DNA from 3 places in the Chryseobacterium sp. CBTAP 102 genome. Region 2 is predicted to be linked to each of the others. Evidence: riboswitches for the same ligand, from Rfam matches in the RefSeq annotation. Region 2 holds a riboswitch; each other region holds the start of a gene.
What was found. A riboswitch is a leader RNA that binds a small molecule or an ion and turns the genes downstream of it on or off. The one in region 2 is predicted to bind S-adenosylmethionine.
Positions count from the first base shown of each region.

Region 1: linked by a shared signal. The riboswitch ahead of C8D70_RS13265 (TonB-dependent receptor plug domain-containing protein) and the one ahead of C8D70_RS04095 (SusC/RagA family TonB-linked outer membrane protein) in region 2 are both predicted to bind S-adenosylmethionine.
Region 3: linked by a shared signal. The riboswitch ahead of C8D70_RS21300 (alpha/beta fold hydrolase) and the one ahead of C8D70_RS04095 (SusC/RagA family TonB-linked outer membrane protein) in region 2 are both predicted to bind S-adenosylmethionine.

Region 1 is NZ_QICX01000009.1:10,762-16,317, reverse strand. It holds gene C8D70_RS13265 (TonB-dependent receptor plug domain-containing protein) at 1-2,297, opposite strand, end outside; SAM riboswitch class I at 2,390-2,494, opposite strand; gene C8D70_RS13260 (alpha-amylase family glycosyl hydrolase) at 2,587-5,424, opposite strand.
Region 2 is NZ_QICX01000002.1:161,209-166,764, forward strand. It holds gene C8D70_RS04095 (SusC/RagA family TonB-linked outer membrane protein) at 1-2,280, opposite strand, end outside; SAM riboswitch class I at 2,364-2,463, opposite strand; gene C8D70_RS04100 (type II 3-dehydroquinate dehydratase) at 2,708-3,115, shown strand; gene pckA (phosphoenolpyruvate carboxykinase (ATP)) at 3,279-4,895, opposite strand; gene C8D70_RS04110 (GYDIA family GHMP kinase) at 5,023-5,556, opposite strand, start outside.
Region 3 is NZ_QICX01000002.1:11,222-16,777, reverse strand. It holds gene C8D70_RS03355 (MGH1-like glycoside hydrolase domain-containing protein) at 1-1,463, opposite strand, end outside; SAM riboswitch class I at 1,652-1,758, shown strand; gene C8D70_RS21300 (alpha/beta fold hydrolase) at 1,819-2,763, shown strand; gene C8D70_RS21295 (ACT domain-containing protein) at 2,763-4,301, shown strand; gene C8D70_RS03340 (O-succinylhomoserine sulfhydrylase) at 4,426-5,556, shown strand, end outside.

The sequences.
Region 1 (5,556 bases), on a different contig from region 2:
CCTACGGTAAAATTGATATTTTTGTTGATATCATACCCAACGCTGATGTCTGTTACAACTTTTGGAGAAAACTCCTGCACGTCTCCAAAAGGATAACCATCTCTTATTACTTTACCAAAATAGGTATTTCTTACGAGAAAACTGAATTTCCCGATTCCATAATTTAATCCTAATGAAGCTTTTGTTTTTGGAGACAGAGTTTCAATGATATTGACCTGATCCGGGCCAAAAAACTGATCCTGAGGTGTTCCTAAGTTTTCAGGAAAATGAAAGTCTGTAATTTTTGTTTCCGTATAGTTTCCGGCAAGATTCATATTTAATTTTCCATTCCCAAGAATCCAGTCATAGGATACCACCATATCTACTCCTTTTGTTTCTGTGTCTATAGCATTGGCAAAAAAACGTCCGCTTTCTACCTTAAACTGATCTAATCTTGGATCTGTAATATTGCTGGTGATCACAATTCTGTCCTTTACTTTAATGAAATAACCATCTATTGTAATAAACAGTCCTTTTAATGGTTTTAATGTCAATCCTGCACTTGCATTGACAGAAGTTTCCTGTTTGAGTTTATCAAATCCCAGAATTTTAGCGGCTTCGCTATCGTTGCTGAATATTCCTTTGGTCACAATCTTTGAACCGGAATTAGAAATATCCGCATAGGAATTATTGAAATACTGCTGCTGAAGGGAAGGCGCTCTGAAGCCTGTTCCTACCGCTGCCCTTATTGCATAATTTTTTACAAACTCATATCGTAGCGCAAGTTTTCCATTCAAGGTATTTCCGAAATCCGAATAATTTTCAAACCTGGCAGCGGCGTCAATATTGAGTTTTTTATCTAAATCATAAGAAATATCTGCATATACTGCGGTGGAATGTCTGTCTTTCTTCAAGGCATTATTGGGAGAAAATCCGATAAAGGATTGAGATCCGCCTGCTCCCAACACTGTAGATCCTTCAGTGGCAACGTTTCCATTGACGTCATATTGGGTATAAGAACCTTCATCACCCGCTTTGATCTGGTATTGCTCAAACCTGAATTCACCCCCGAAAGCAATATTAAAACGGTTTATATTCTTGGAAACATCAAGATTCACCGTATTCTGAAGGAAGCTGTGTGCTCCGCCATAAAAACCTGTTGGTGATTTTGCTCCCAGGGAAGCATTATTGGTATGGCTTACATTATAATTGAAGGTATTGCTCCCGAATGTATTACTTACATCGAATAGCCAGTCATTCATATTATATTTTGCTCCTACAGCATAAGAAATATCATATACCTGAGATCCAAGAATTGCCTGAAACCCATTCGGGTAAATGGATGAAACCACATTAGACTTTTCACTGGGAAGTCTTCTGAAACCAAACCCTTCTCCTTCTTTAATACTGAAACCTCCGAAAGAATAGAGTTTAAAATTATCATTAAAAGGATATTCTGAATTGAAAAAAAGCTGTCCCTGCCTGATCTGGGCATCTCCGATCTGAAAATTAAAATCGTCACGCGTTAATCCTCTTTTTTCAATTTCTGCATCATCCGCAGCCCTGGCAGCTTTTACGGCTTCAGAGTCACCTGCAAATTCATAAGCGAAATTATCTCCGAAAATATCCAGATCGTGATTTTGCGTTCTTGTGGTTTTTCCTCTGTGGCTTAATTGCAGGGAAAGATTAATATAACCTTCTTTCTTTCCTAATGAGGTTCCATAGTTAACTCCTGCCTGGTAAGTATCTCCATCATTTCTTCCGGTTAATCCGTAGGTAAGACTTGCCGAAGCTCCTGCATTTTTCTTAAGAATAATATTGATGACTCCCGCAATAGCATCAGAGCCATATTGTGCGGCGGCTCCGTCTCTCAGGACTTCAATCCGGTCAATAGCAATAACCGGAATAGCGCTCAAATCTGTTCCTACAGAGCCATTTCCGACGGTATTCTGATAATTCACCAAAGAAGTAGTATGTCTTCTTTTTCCGTTAAGCAATACTAAAACCTGATCAGGACCCATCCCTCTTAAAGTAACAGGGTCAATATGTTCGGTACCATCAGAAGCAGACTGTCTCACTGCATTAAATGAAGGGATCACATAATTCAGGAGATCCTGGGCGGTCATTTGCGGAGAACTTCTCTGGATCTTGTCGATATTGATAACATCTACAGGAACCGGCGTTTCCAGCTTTGTTCTTTTAACATTTCGGTTTCCGACGATGATGATATCTTCGATCTGTTTTCCTTTTTCCTCACTTTCCTGAGCAGCTACGAGAATTGCTCCAAGCAATAGTACAGCTGTGATTAATTTTTTCATGTTATTCCTGCCAATTAATAATACGGACCTGACGGATCTTTCCGCAGATACACAAGACTTCAAGAAATGGAATTCATATAGAGTATTGACTTCACTTATCTCCCCCAAAGGGTTGGAATTAGCACCTTTACACTCTGGAACCGTGCAGGTTGCTAAGGTTTCACCGGGCCAAATCCCTCCACCTTTCTTGATAAATCTACTGCAAAAGTAGACTATTTTTCTGAACTTACAAAAAAAGGCAAATCTGCTGATCTGCAAATTTGCCTTTATTATTATTCTATGTTTTAGCTTATTGAATCATCATCTTTTGAATGGCTATTCCTGTATCTGATTTCAGCTGTACAAGATACGTTCCTGCCGGATAATTAACCTTCATATTATAAGCTCCATTCTCTTTATCCAGTTTGTAAGTATCCAGTTTTTTACCCGTCATATCAAAAATTGAAATCTCTCCGTTTTTTGCTTTACTGAAAATGAGTTTAGCGATTCCGTTCCGAACCGGATTATCTGCAATCTGAAGGGATAGCTTGTTGACTGCATTGGTATCTACAGTTGACAAAGCGCCCGCATAATTTCCAAAGATTCTGAATTCTCCAGGTTGTAAAGTGATTGGAGCTGTTGTGGAGGCTACATTTGAAATACTGTTGTCCATCAGATTCTGCCATTGACCTGTGTAAGGAAAATAAGGCACGACATTCTGTGCGGAAGTAGTATAATTAGCCAATACAACAACATTCTTTATTCCTGTTGTAATAGCTGCATCATATACATAAATTCTTGTAATGAGACCATTAGGATCATTCGTAAGGTTATTGGATTCTATACTGTAGGTTTTAGATTTAAAAACCGGATAGGTATTTCTGATATTGATGATTTTAGCCCATGTATCATAAACAGCCTTTCTGTTCGCATTGGTATCATATCCTAAAGTGAATGCCACAGGTTTTTCATCGGTTCTGCATCCGTTGTCTATGGTACCGTTTGCACATCTGTTGATGCTGAATTCATATCCTAATTCTCCAAACTGCCAGATCATTTTCGGACCTGGAATAGTAAAGAAAGTTGCCCCGAAGGTTTTCATTCTTTCAAGAGCGGTATTCAGGTCTTTCACATTGTAACTTCCGTTTATAGCACCATAGGCAAGATTTTTAAACATCAGTCTCTCTTCATCATGGCTTTCTCCATAACCTACAGCACTCATATTGGTGAAGCCGTGAAGACTGTGATTCATACGGTCGTAGTTGCTGTTTTCCTTATATCCCATCGTATTCTGATTGTAAGGATCTGTCTGCTTATTCCAAAGCATAACACCTTTTCCTTCTGCTATTCTGTAGTTGGCCCATTGCTGTTCTTCCGCATCTGTTCCCAAATGTTCAAAGATCATATAAGAGTTGGGATCAATAGCCCATTGCCTGTCTGCGTAATGCTTCATAATATCCACTCTGTCCTGCTGATAGGCATTGGTACAGGCTTCATCATTTTCGGAACAGCTTTGTGTAAATCCTTTTGTCAAATCCCAGCGGAATCCGTCTATGTGATATTCAGTCAGCCATTGCTCAAGACATCTCTCAACGTAATATTGCGTTGAAAGGCTTGTATGGTTAAAATCATTAAATACGTTGTATGAATGTTTCGGAACCTGATTGAAGTAAGGATTGTTGGCCGCAACATCTCCATAGCCATCGCCATCCGGATCTACATTCCAGAGTCTTACCAGAGGAGAACGTCCTGTAGCGTGATTAAATGCTACATCCAGAATGACTGCAATTCCGTTCTGATGGCATAGATCTACAAATTCTTTGAATTTTTCGGGAGTTCCATACGCTTTGTCCAATGCATAATGGAAGGAAGTATTGTATCCCCATGAAAGATTTCCATCAAATTCCATGATGGGCATTAATTCTATGGCATTAATTTTTAAGTTTTTTAAATAAGCAATTTTATCGATCAATGACTGCCAGTTCTTTTCCTGTGTAAAGTCTCTCAATAGTAATTCATAGACTACAAGATCCTGTTTCGCAGGTCTTTGAAAATTGGTAACCTGCCAGTTATAAGCGGTCTGACCTGTTTTAAATGTTGACACTTCAAAGCCCTGTCCGGCAGGAAATGCAGGCAAGTTTGGATAGGTAGAAGCCGAAATCCATGGATCATCATAGGAAGATAAGATTTGCGGCGAATAGGGGTCTGCTACTTTTCTTAAATCATTGGTTCTGTATTGGAAAGTATTGAGCTGCTGAGGGGTAATTCCATTGAGCTCAATCCAGTACAGATCAGGATTTGTGGTATCTTTATTCATCAGATATGTATCATTCACCGTCCAGTTATTGAAACTTCCTATAACATGTACAAAACTTTTCCCCGGAGCATATAAAGCCAATCCCACCCTGGTAGGATCTGCCGGATCATAATTAATTCCCTGCCTTATCCAGTTTGGTATTGACTGGGACACTACATTTCTTGGAACCTGCACAATGAATGCCGCAGCCTTGGAATTGGTTCCCTGTGTTGCCACAAGTTCCATACTGGCATCCTGAGTAACTGTATAACTGTAAGAATAAGATTGTGAAGGAGTTGTTGTAGAATTGATAACAGTTCCGTTTGCTTTTAACTGAAATGTTGCATTGGTACTGGTTGTAGCAGTAATAGTAATGGAATTTCCTACAGGAACTGAAGTGAGGCTGTTCACTAATGGATTTGTAAGCGTTAAGCTTAAAGTACCTACGTTTACAAAAATATCAGGTAAAGTCTGGTGTGATCCCGTCTTATCTTTTAATAAAAAACCAAACCTTCCGATCCCTGTTCTTCCAAAGAAAGCTGTGGGAGTAAAAGTAAGTGAATAACTGTCTGTTACCGCATTATAATTCAGCTTATTCAGGTCATTGGAATTGTTCCAGCTTCCATTGGTAGGACAATCCTGACTATTCTGATAATTGGTATCAAACGACCATGTCCAGATGTAAATGGCATTATTGGAAACTCCCCATGCAGATTCGTCAATCTGATCTCCCGGAACCGTAAGCGTAACAGCATCAGATTCATTGAATGGATTGGGAGAAATCGTATAATTGATCTGCCCGAAAACACTCAATGTAATCAGCAGAAAAACAACAGAATAAAACTTTTTCATTTATTATTTTTTATCGAATATAGTATAAATTTTTCTTCATAACGAGTATTTTCATCGCTGTACATCAAATATTTCATTTACAGAAGAAAAAAAACTTTACGCGGCCCTTCAAAAACAAATTCGAATATCTCC
Region 2 (5,556 bases):
CAGCAATTTAGTTCCTACCACAAGAGAACCTCCGGGTAATTTGGTTACTTTGTTGTTTAAAGTACTTAGGTTCACATCTACATTCCATTGAAAATCATCATTCTTAATAGGTATTGTAAATAATGAAAATTCAAATCCTGTATTCTGGATGGTTCCGATATTCGCAGGATAATCACTGATTCCCAATGATGGTGCAACCGGCATATTAAACAGAAGATCCTGGCTTTTTCTTTTAAAATATTCGATATTCCCTTTAATCCTGTTATTCAGAATGGAGAATTCCAATCCTACATTTAAATTAAGGTTGGTTTCCCATTTCACATTATTGGTAGAAGTCTTTTCAAGGGTTGTTCCCGGTTCTCCGCCAAGGCTTATAAATCTATAAAGCTCCTGATACGCATAATAAAGCGGCTGCCCATTAGGTCTAAGTAATTTATCATTCCCCTGACCTCCGTAGCTGGCACGCAATGTCAATTGATTGAAAACATTCAGGCTTTTAATAAATTCCTCATTGGATATTTTCCACGAACCTCCCACTGACCAGAATCTCCCCCATCTGTTATCCTTCGCAAATCTCGAAGAACTGTCTGCCCTTCCTGAAGCTGACAGGAAATAGGTATTATTATAGTCATACTCTACTTTTCCAAGGAAACTTAATAAACTCAATTTATTGCTGTTTCCACTGAAACTTCCCAGCAGAGAAGCAGCATCCGGTTCATAGTAATAAGGAAGTGAAAACTGGCTTCTCGTTCCTGAAATGGTCTGATAATCGTATTTATAAAACTCGTGTCCTGCTAAAGCATTTACATGGTGCTTTCCAAACTTTTTATCATAAGTTAGGATATTACTTGTCGTATAAGAAAGTGTTCTGGTATTGGTTTTCGTTACCGAACCTCCTATTTCAGCACCTTGCCCCAATAATGGATTTGAGTAATAATGTCCGTTATAATTCACTAAATCCACAGAGAAGCTGGTCTTGAATTTCAACTCCGGCAAGAAAGTGAATTCCATGAATCCTTTTCCGGAGAAGTTATCTTCTTTGTTTTCGTTTTTGTCTAAAGGCAGTGTTGCAGCGGCATTCTGATTCTGAAGCGCATTCGTAGGCCTGTATTTTCCAAAATCATAAACCGGGTTTCCATCAGCATCCAAAATATAAGTACCATCTGCATTTCTTTCATAATAAGGATAGAATGAAGGAATAAATCTTGCAGCGTTGATGATGTTACTCGCCTTGGAATCCGAAGAAGTAGGCGCCTGCTGAACACTGTTTGTATAATTCAGGTTTACTCCAACATTAAGCCATTTTTTCACTTCGGAATTGATCTTCAATCGGGTATTGTATCTTTTATAGCCTGATTCAATCGCCATCCCTTTATCATCCAGATACCCCAGTGAAAAGAAGTAATTGCTTTTATCACTTCCTCCGCTGATATCAAGATCCACCTGATTTCTTGAAGCTACTCTCTGTAAAATATCTCTCCAGTCATCATTCCAAAGCGGCGATGCACCAGGTAATAATTTCCCATCTGTTCCTACCGGTTTTGGATAAGCAGTGCCATATGGATTAATTCCAAGGGTCGAAACAAGATTATCAGTTGCCATTTGTGCAGCCTGCTGAGAAGAAACTTTGCCAGACTGATATCCGTTTCTTAACGCTTCCCAATATAATTGAAAGTATTGATCTGTGTTTACCTGTTCATAATCTTTGACAGCTCTTCCTGAGAATCCCTGACTGATATTAAAATTAACTCTGGCTTCTCCTTTTTTCCCTGATTTTGTAGTGATGATAATAATCCCGTTTGCTCCTCTTGAACCATACAAAGCACTTGCTGTAGCGTCTTTCAAAACACTTATAGATTCAATATCGCTTGGGCTAATGGAGTTCAGGTTTCCGTCAAAAGGAATCCCGTCCACTACGTATAAAGGATCACTGGAAGCACTGATTGAGCCAATTCCCCTGATACGGATGGTAGAAACTGCGCCGGGCTGTCCCGATGCACTGGTAGTTTGAATTCCGGCAACCTGTCCTTCCAGTGCTTTGGTAATATTCGTAACTGGTCTGTTATTGATTTTATCGCTGGAAATTGTAGCTACAGAACCGGTATAGCTGTTTCTTTTTGCTTTTCCGTACGCTACCACTACTACCTCATCAAGTTCCTTTTCATGAAGGCTATCTTTTTTCGGCCTGGAATTCTGTGCATTGATGCTGGTTATTCCCAGAAAAAAAGCAGCAACCGGAGGTATCCATGCTTTAGAATTGAATAAATTTTTGCTAATCATAATCAATTTTATTTATCATATATTAAAATTTTACCCTTTGCAGAAAAGTCAGCAAAGGGCATCGATAAATACGATAAACCAAATGCTTATTTTTCCTTAAAAGGCTGAATGTAACACCTTGCCCCACGAGGCAGGTTGTTAAGATTTCACAGGGTCAGTTCCCTCTATCTTTCTTTATAAGCCGATCGAAATATGATTGCAAAGCTAAAAACTTTTAGTCTACAAAACAAGTAGACTTGTTTATTTTTCATGATAATTTTTTAATAATTAACATAAATTTTTAATAAAACCCACTACAATAAGAAGTTGCAGACCTTATCATTTATTCAAACATGACAAATATCATTGTCAATAATTCAATAGCATGAAAATTCAGTATACCTTAATTTTTGTGTGATTTATTGAAAAAACTTTTTAATTTTATGCTATGAAAGTTTTGATCATCAATGGCCCTAACCTCAATCTGTTAGGCACAAGAGAACCGGAAATCTATGGAAATGTTTCTATGGAAAGTTATTTGGAAAATTTAAGATCCGAGTTTCAGGCTTATGAATTACAATATTACCAGTCTAATATTGAAGGTGAGCTTATCAACAGGCTTCAGGAGGATGATTTTGATGCGGTGGTAATTAACCCGGGAGCTTTCACCCACTATTCTTATGCAATTGCTGATTGTTTGAAGAATATCCGCAAGCCGAAAGTAGAAGTTCACATCAGCAATATCTACAAAAGAGAAGAATTCCGACAGAAATCTGTAACAGCCGCTAATACGGATGCCGTTTTATCTGGCTTTGGAATGGATGGGTATAGATTGGCTTTATTAAGTCTGAAATAATTCAGTCGTTTATTTTCCCGCAGATGGCACAGATTTTCACAGATAATTATAGAAAAAAAACATATGTCAGTAGTTGCACTGCTGCAAAAATCTATTAAATTTTGAGAAATAAAATACAAAAGCCTCATCATTGATGAGGCTTTTGTACGTTTATGGTTAACTATTAAATAGTTTGTTCCTGTAATTGAGGTCCTGAAGCTACTAACTTCTTACCTTCTTCAGTATCACAGTACTGTTCAAAATTCTTGATATATCTTGAAGCAAGATCTTTTGCTTTTTCTTCCCATACCGAAGCATTTTCATAGGTATCTCTAGGATCTAAAATACCTGCAGAAACGTTTGGTAATTCAGTAGGAATTTCAAGATTCATAATTGGAACCTGAGCTTTAGGAGCATTATCAATAGATCCATCAATGATTGCGTCAATGATTGCTCTGGTATCTTTAAGCGAAATTCTCTTTCCTGTACCGTTCCAGCCTGTATTTACCAAATAAGCTTTTGCACCGTGTTCCTGCATTTTACCGATCAATGTTTTAGAATACATTGTTGGGTGTAATGTAAGGAATGCTTCCCCAAATGCAGGGGAGAAAGACGGTTCAGGTTCTGTAATACCTCTTTCCGTTCCGGCTAATTTTGATGTATACCCGCAAAGGAAGTGGTACTGAGCCTGATCTTCATTCAGGATAGAAACCGGAGGAAGTACTCCGAATGCATCTGCTGAAAGGTATACAATCTTCTTGGCATGACCTGCTTTAGAAGGCAATACAATTTTGTTGATATGATATATTGGATAAGAAACTCTTGTGTTCTCAGTGATTGAACCGTCTGTATAATCTGCTACTCCATTGTTAATAACAACGTTTTCAAGAAGTGCATCTCTTTTGATGGCAGCGAAGATATCCGGTTCTTTTTCTTCAGATAAGTCAATCACTTTAGCATAGCATCCTCCCTCATAGTTGAATACTCCGTTGTTATCCCATCCGTGCTCATCGTCACCGATAAGGTATCTTTTAGGATCAGCTGATAAAGTAGTTTTACCTGTTCCAGAAAGACCAAAGAATAAAGCAACATCACCTTTCTCTCCAACGTTCGCAGAACAATGCATGGAAGCCATACCTTTTAACGGAAGGTAATAGTTCATCATGGCAAACATTCCTTTTTTCATTTCACCTCCGTACCAGGTACCTCCAATGATCTGTAGTTTTTCAGTAAGGTTGAACATAATGAAGTTTTCAGAGTTTAATCCCTGAGCTTCCCAGTTCGGGTTTGTTGTTTTTGATCCGTTGATTACGGTGAAATCCGGCTCACCGTAGTTTTCAAGTTCGTAGTGAGAAGGACGAATGAACATATTAGTAACAAAATGCGCCTGCCATGCTACTTCAACGATAAATCTTACTTTAAGTCTCGTATCTGCATTCGTTCCGCAGAATGTATCTACTACATAAATCTTTTTAGATTCAGCAAGCTGGTTCAGCACTAGTTCTTTACAAGACCCGAAAATTTCTGCTGTTGTAGGTAGGTTTACTTTACCATCCCAGAAAATTGTATCTCTTGTAACATCATCCTGAACAATATATCTGTCTTTAGGTGAACGACCTGTGAAAATTCCTGTTTTTACCGATACTGCGCCAGATTCCGTAAGCTCAGCTTGCTCAAACCCCTGATTTTCAGGAGAAACTTCAGCCTGATATAATTCTTCATAAGAAGGATTATACACTACTTCATAGTTTCCTTTAATCCCTAATTTCTCTAAATCCTGGATGATTTTAGTGTTTTTCATTTTACTTATATTTTCTATTTCTTTATTGACTTCAACAAAAATAATATTAATTATTTGTTAAAGGTGGTTTAAATATACTGATATAAGTCAGAATGACAAATAAAAAAAAAGGATTGTAATTGCTTGATTATAAGCTAATTATATTTTCCCATTCTAAAACAGTGGAAAAACCTTTCTCCCAAAAATAGTTCTTATAGTCCCCAAATTTGGCACTCATTACAAAATCTCCACCCCATGCACCTAAACTTTTGACAAATAAAGGGCAATCTGAGAATAATTTTTCTTTAACTGTGAGAATTTCAAGAAAATTTGCAATTTTATGCTCATGAATCATCATTAATTCGGAAAATTTTTCCAATTCATTGCATAACAATATTTTTTTTGTGAGATCTGAAAATTCATTCACCAATTCCGGAGACTTCTTTTTGGACTTGTATAAGTTGATTCCCTCTCTACTATCCTGCTTCTGATTTAAATGGATAAAAATCAGTTCATTTTTAAAGGATGGACTGAAATCTACCTTCTCATATTTTATCTCAGGTTTACTCTGGAACAGAACTGCAGATTTTTCTTTAGCTACAGCGATATCGTATCCACTGCCACCTAAGCTGATAGTATTAAGATAAAAAGGATCAACCTCTGCCCATTCTGCCAGATTGTT
Region 3 (5,556 bases), 150 kb from region 2:
GGCTTTCCGTTATTTTTTTCATCAATTTTAAAAACCCGGAAGCATGACCATGCATGTACAGGAGGGTTCACATCACTCATATTCCATTCATAGGCAGGAAGCTGTCCGTTGGGATGCATGTACCATTCTTTTGTAAGCAGCAAAAGCTGTCCCTTGGCAAATTCAGCATCAATGATGGAAAAAGGAACACAGTGAAATGCCAGATCCCATGTTGCATACCATGGATATTCCCATTTATCAGGCATAGAAATAATATCCTTATTATGGAGATGATTCCATTCTGTATTTCTTACATATTCGTTGAAATTTCTTGGTGCTTCAAAGTTGGGATCACCTTTCAGCCATTTTCCTATATTATAATGATAGAACTGTTTATTCCAGAGAAGTCCGGCAAAAGCCTGTCGCTGTACATTTCTTTCATCTTCGTTTACGGTGTCATTCTGAATTTCTTTATAAAATTCCTCAGCTTCAGCCTGCCGCGTATTGAAAATGGCATCAAAGTTTTCAAAAGGCTCATCGGTCTCTTCAGGGCATAATCTGAATTCAAAAACTTTTGATTCTCCGGCTCCGATAAGCTCATCAATCAGAAAAGAGGCTTTTGTTCCCCGCTTTTCGGGATTTACTGTATTCGTTTTATCAGTAATGAAATTATTGATTCCGTCTTTGAAATACATATTTTCAGGAGCAGGAGCTCCGTAAAGTTTAGACGTATTGGTTTCATTATCACAAAATACACTTTCTGCGTTTAAATTCCTGGAATAGAATTTCTTGATCGAAATGCTGTCATGTCCAATGTTAATACTTCCGTCGGGAGATGCATTGATTTCTCCCTTATACGTATTGTATCCCCATTTCCAGTTGTTTCTGAACCATACAGTCGGAGCTACCAGAATAGGAGCTTCATGCTGACTTCGGTTGCATACTGTTATTCTGGCAAGAATATCATTGTGATCGGCTTTACAGTATTCAATGAAAATATCAAAATATTCATCATTATCGAAAATTCCGGTATCGAAAATCTCATATTCCGGTTGCTTTTTGCTGCGTCTTCCGTTTTCTGCAACAAGCTCATCGTAAGGAAATTCATTAATTGGATATTTATACACCATTTTCATATAGCTGTGAGTAGGCGTATTATCCAGATAATAAAAGATTTCTTTGATGTCTTCCCCATGGTTCCCCTGAGGATTGCTCAATCCGAAGAACCGTTCTTTTACCATTTTGTCCTTCTTGTTCCAGAACGAAAGAGCAAAACACAAAAGCTGCTTTACGTCAGAAATACCGGCAATGCCTTCTTCACCCCAGCGGTAGGCATAGCTTTCGGCATTATTATGATTGGTAAAGTTCCAGGCATTCCCGTTCGGGCTATAATCTTCGCGTACATTTCCCCACTGCCGGTTACTTACATAAGGTCCCCAGTTTTTCCATTTGATATCTTGTAATCTATCTTTTTCGGCGGTCATATCTCATCATTTTTCCACACGAAGTTAGTTTTTTTGACAAGTAATTCCAATTTTTTTCATCTGAATAATTATTAATATAGTCTTGAAATGCTTGTGTTTAAGGGCTTTTTTAAATATTAAAATAATTTTTTTTTGAAATTAAAAGAAAAGAACTACCTTTGCATCATTCGTTCATTCAAATATTGAAAATGTTATCAAGAAAGGTTGAGGGATTAGACCCTATGAAACCTTAGCAACCCTTTGTGCAAGCAAAGAAGGTGCTACGTTCTACCAAAGTATTTTGGACAGATAACTTACTGAAGTTCTTTTCAGCCATTTCCTGTGGCATTTTCAATTGTATTAAAATTTAATAGAATTGAAAACAGAACTAAACTATATTAATCTTTCGTATCAAACAAATTCCCAAAAGGAATACCATATCCCGTTAAGCTATCAGCTTTTTGGGAAAGATCTGTTTACAGCCCCTGTCATTTTAATCAACCACGCCCTTACCGGAAACTCAAATGTATCCGGAGATAAAGGCTGGTGGAAACAGCTGGTAGGAGAAAACCAGATTGTTGATACTGATCAATACACTGTTCTGTGTTTCAATATACCCGGAAACGGATATGACGATTTTTTAATTGAAGACTATGAAGACTTCACCCCTTCAGATATCGCCGCAATATTTCTGAAAGGACTTGAAGCTTTACATATCAAAAATTTATATGCCATTATCGGAGGCTCTCTGGGAGGAGGGATTGCCTGGGAAATGCTTGCCAAGCAGCCGGATCTCGCAGAAATATTTATTCCCATAGCCTGTGATTACAGAACACACGACTGGCTTCATGCGCAGTGTCTGGTTCAGAAATTTTTATTGAATGATAAAGAAGAACCATTACAGAAAGCGAGAATTCATGCCATGCTGTGTTACAGAACTCCACAGTCACTCAATGACAGATTTCAAAACCAATATAATCAGGAAAAACAACGCCTGGAATCAGAAGACTGGTTGGTTTATCATGGTAATGCACTGAACGAAAGGTTTAGTTTAAAAGCATACAAGCTGATGAATCATCTCTTAATGAATATAAACGTTGCTGAAGAAGCACTGGAGAACATACAGGCACGAATGCACATGATCTCCGTAGATACAGACTTATTCTTCCCGGCTTCTGAAATCCGGATGTGTTTTGAAAACTTAATAGAGAAAAATAAGGATGTTTCTTATCACGAGATCCAATCTATACACGGGCATGATGCCTTCCTAATGGAATATAAACAATTAAATAATATCATTAAAAACATTTTACAGAAGTAATGAAAAATGCTAACGAAATAAAATTTTTGAAGAACAGATCAATCGTCAAATTTGAAGGAGAAGATTTCCTGGGAGAAATCGGGATTGACGGACGTATTTTTAAAGCGCTTACTTTAGCGCGCATCAGTGTAGGTGTAATTTCTCAGCAGGCCGTAGAAAACGGAATTTCTATTCTGGTTCACGCCAATGATGCAGAAAAAGCAGTAGCCTGTCTTATTGATGAATTTGAAGAAGAAAGAAAATCAGGAAAAGTTTCCCAGATCTATAGTATCAATAATGTTTCTGTGATTGGTTTTGTAGCAGAAGATTTTAATAAGGTCTTTGCAGAACTGGCAAGAAACAATGTTTTCCCATTGCTTTTAAATCAGGTGGCAGGAGAAAACAGAGTCAATATCGTAGTGACTTCTTCACAGGATGAAAAAACAAAAAATATCATAGAATCTGAAATTTTCAAAAAGCCAAAGACAGTTCATCTGGCTATCATTGGTCACGGAAACGTAGGAAAAACCCTGATAGAACAAGTGCTTGAATCAGCAGAAGAAATTAAAAAACGTAAAAAAATTGATCTTAAAGTAGTCGCAGTAGCCAACTCTAAGAAAATTGCCTTCAACAAAAAAGGATTTGATGCCAATTGGAAAGATGAGGTTTTAACCGCAGAACATCCATCGAACGTAGAAGAACTGATTAATTTCTCGAACGAAAATCAACTGGAAAACCTGATCGTTGTAGATAACACAGCCAGCAAAGATTTTGTTAAAAACTATCATGCTTTGGCAGAAAACGGATTTGATCTCGTTTCTTCCAACAAAATTTTTAATACGCTTCCCATTGAGGAATACAGAAAACTAAGATATACGTTGAGCAAAAACAACAGACGTTATCTGTATGAAACCAATGTTGGTGCAGGTCTTCCGTTAATTGACACCATCAAATTATTACACCTTTCAGGAGAGAATATTACAAGAATTAAAGGCGTATTCTCAGGAACATTGAGCTATGTTTTTAATAATTTTTCTTTAAGAGATGATAAATTTTCAACCATCATCAACGAAGCTCTTGAAAAAGGATACACAGAACCGGATCCAAGAGAAGACTTATCAGGAAATGATGTAGCCAGAAAACTATTGATTCTTGCGAGAGAATTAGACTTAATCAATGAATTCGGAGATATCAATATCCAAAATCTGGTTCCGGAAAGCTTATTGGAGGTTTCAAAATCAGAATTCCTTTCAAGACTGGAAGAACTGGATGATGAATACCAGAAGATAAAAGAAAATCAGGAACCTGGACACGTATTGAGATATGTAGGTGATCTGCACGGTGATCTGCAGACAGATAAAGGCGAGTTGGATGTGAAACTGATTTCAGTTCCTGCAACTTCCGCTTTAGGTCAGTTAAAAGGTTCAGATTCAATCTTTGAAATTTATACAGAAAGTTACGGAGAAAATCCAATTGTTATCATGGGAGCCGGAGCCGGAGCACAGGTAACGGCAAGAGGTGTATTCGGGGATATTTTAAGAGTAAGTGAAACAAAATAATATTTAATGTAACAATCTAATAATGTATCAGTTTACCAATAATTGGTGTCGTTATTCTGAGCAAAGCGAAGATTTTAATTGGTACATTGTCAGACTGCTATATTGGTAAATTAATTAAAACTATATGGAAAATTTTGAAACATCAGCAATAAGAACCCAGACGGAAAGATCTCAGTTTGATGAGCATTCTACACCATTATATCTTACTTCCAGTTTTATATTTCAGGATGCGGAAGATATGAGAGCCAGCTTTGCTGAAGAAAAACCTAAAAACCTATACAGCCGTTTCTCTAATCCCAACGTAACAGAGTTTACAGATAAAATTGCTAAAATGGAAGGCGCAGAAGCAGGATATGCCTTTGCAACGGGGATGGCTGCCATCTATTCTACATTTGCCGCATTGCTGAATGCCGGAGATCATATTGTAAGCTGTCAGTCTGTATTCGGGTCTACGCATACTTTGTTTACCAAGTATTTCCCGAAATGGAATATTGAAACCTCTTATTTCAAAGCTGGAGATGCGGAAAATGTTGAACAATACATTAAGCCCAATACAAAGATCTTATATCTTGAAACACCTACCAATCCGGCTATTGAAATTCTGGATCTTGAGTTTTTCGGACAGATCGCTAAAAAGCATAATCTTATTTTTATTGTAGATAACTGTTTTGCAACACCTTATCTTCAGCAACCAATCAAATACGGTGCAGATATTGTGGTACACTCAGCTACGAAACTGATTGACGGGCAGGGAAGAGTTTTAGGAGGAATAGCTGTAGGAAAAGAAGACCTGATCAGAGAAATTTATCTTTTCGCAAGAAATACAGGACCTGCATTATCTCCTTTTAATGCGTGGGTATTATCCAAAAGTTTAGAAACATTGGCAATCCGTGTAGAAAAACACTGTGAAAATGCTTTGAAGGTGGCCGAATTTTTAGAAAGCCATCCTAATGTGGAATTAGTAAAATATCCATTCCTGAAATCCCATCCAAATTATGAAGTAGCCAAAAAGCAGATGAAGCTGGGAGGAAACATTGTAGCATTTGAAATAAAAGGAGGAATAGAAGGCGGAAGAAACTTTTTAGATAAGATACAAATGTGTTCGCTGTCTGCCAACTTAGGTGATACAAGAACGATCGTTACGCATCCGGCATCCACTACGCACTCCAAGCTTTCTGACGAAGAAAGAAATGAAGTAGGGATTACTGCAGGGTTGGTTCGTTGCTCAGTAGGGCTGGAAAATGTGGAGGATGTC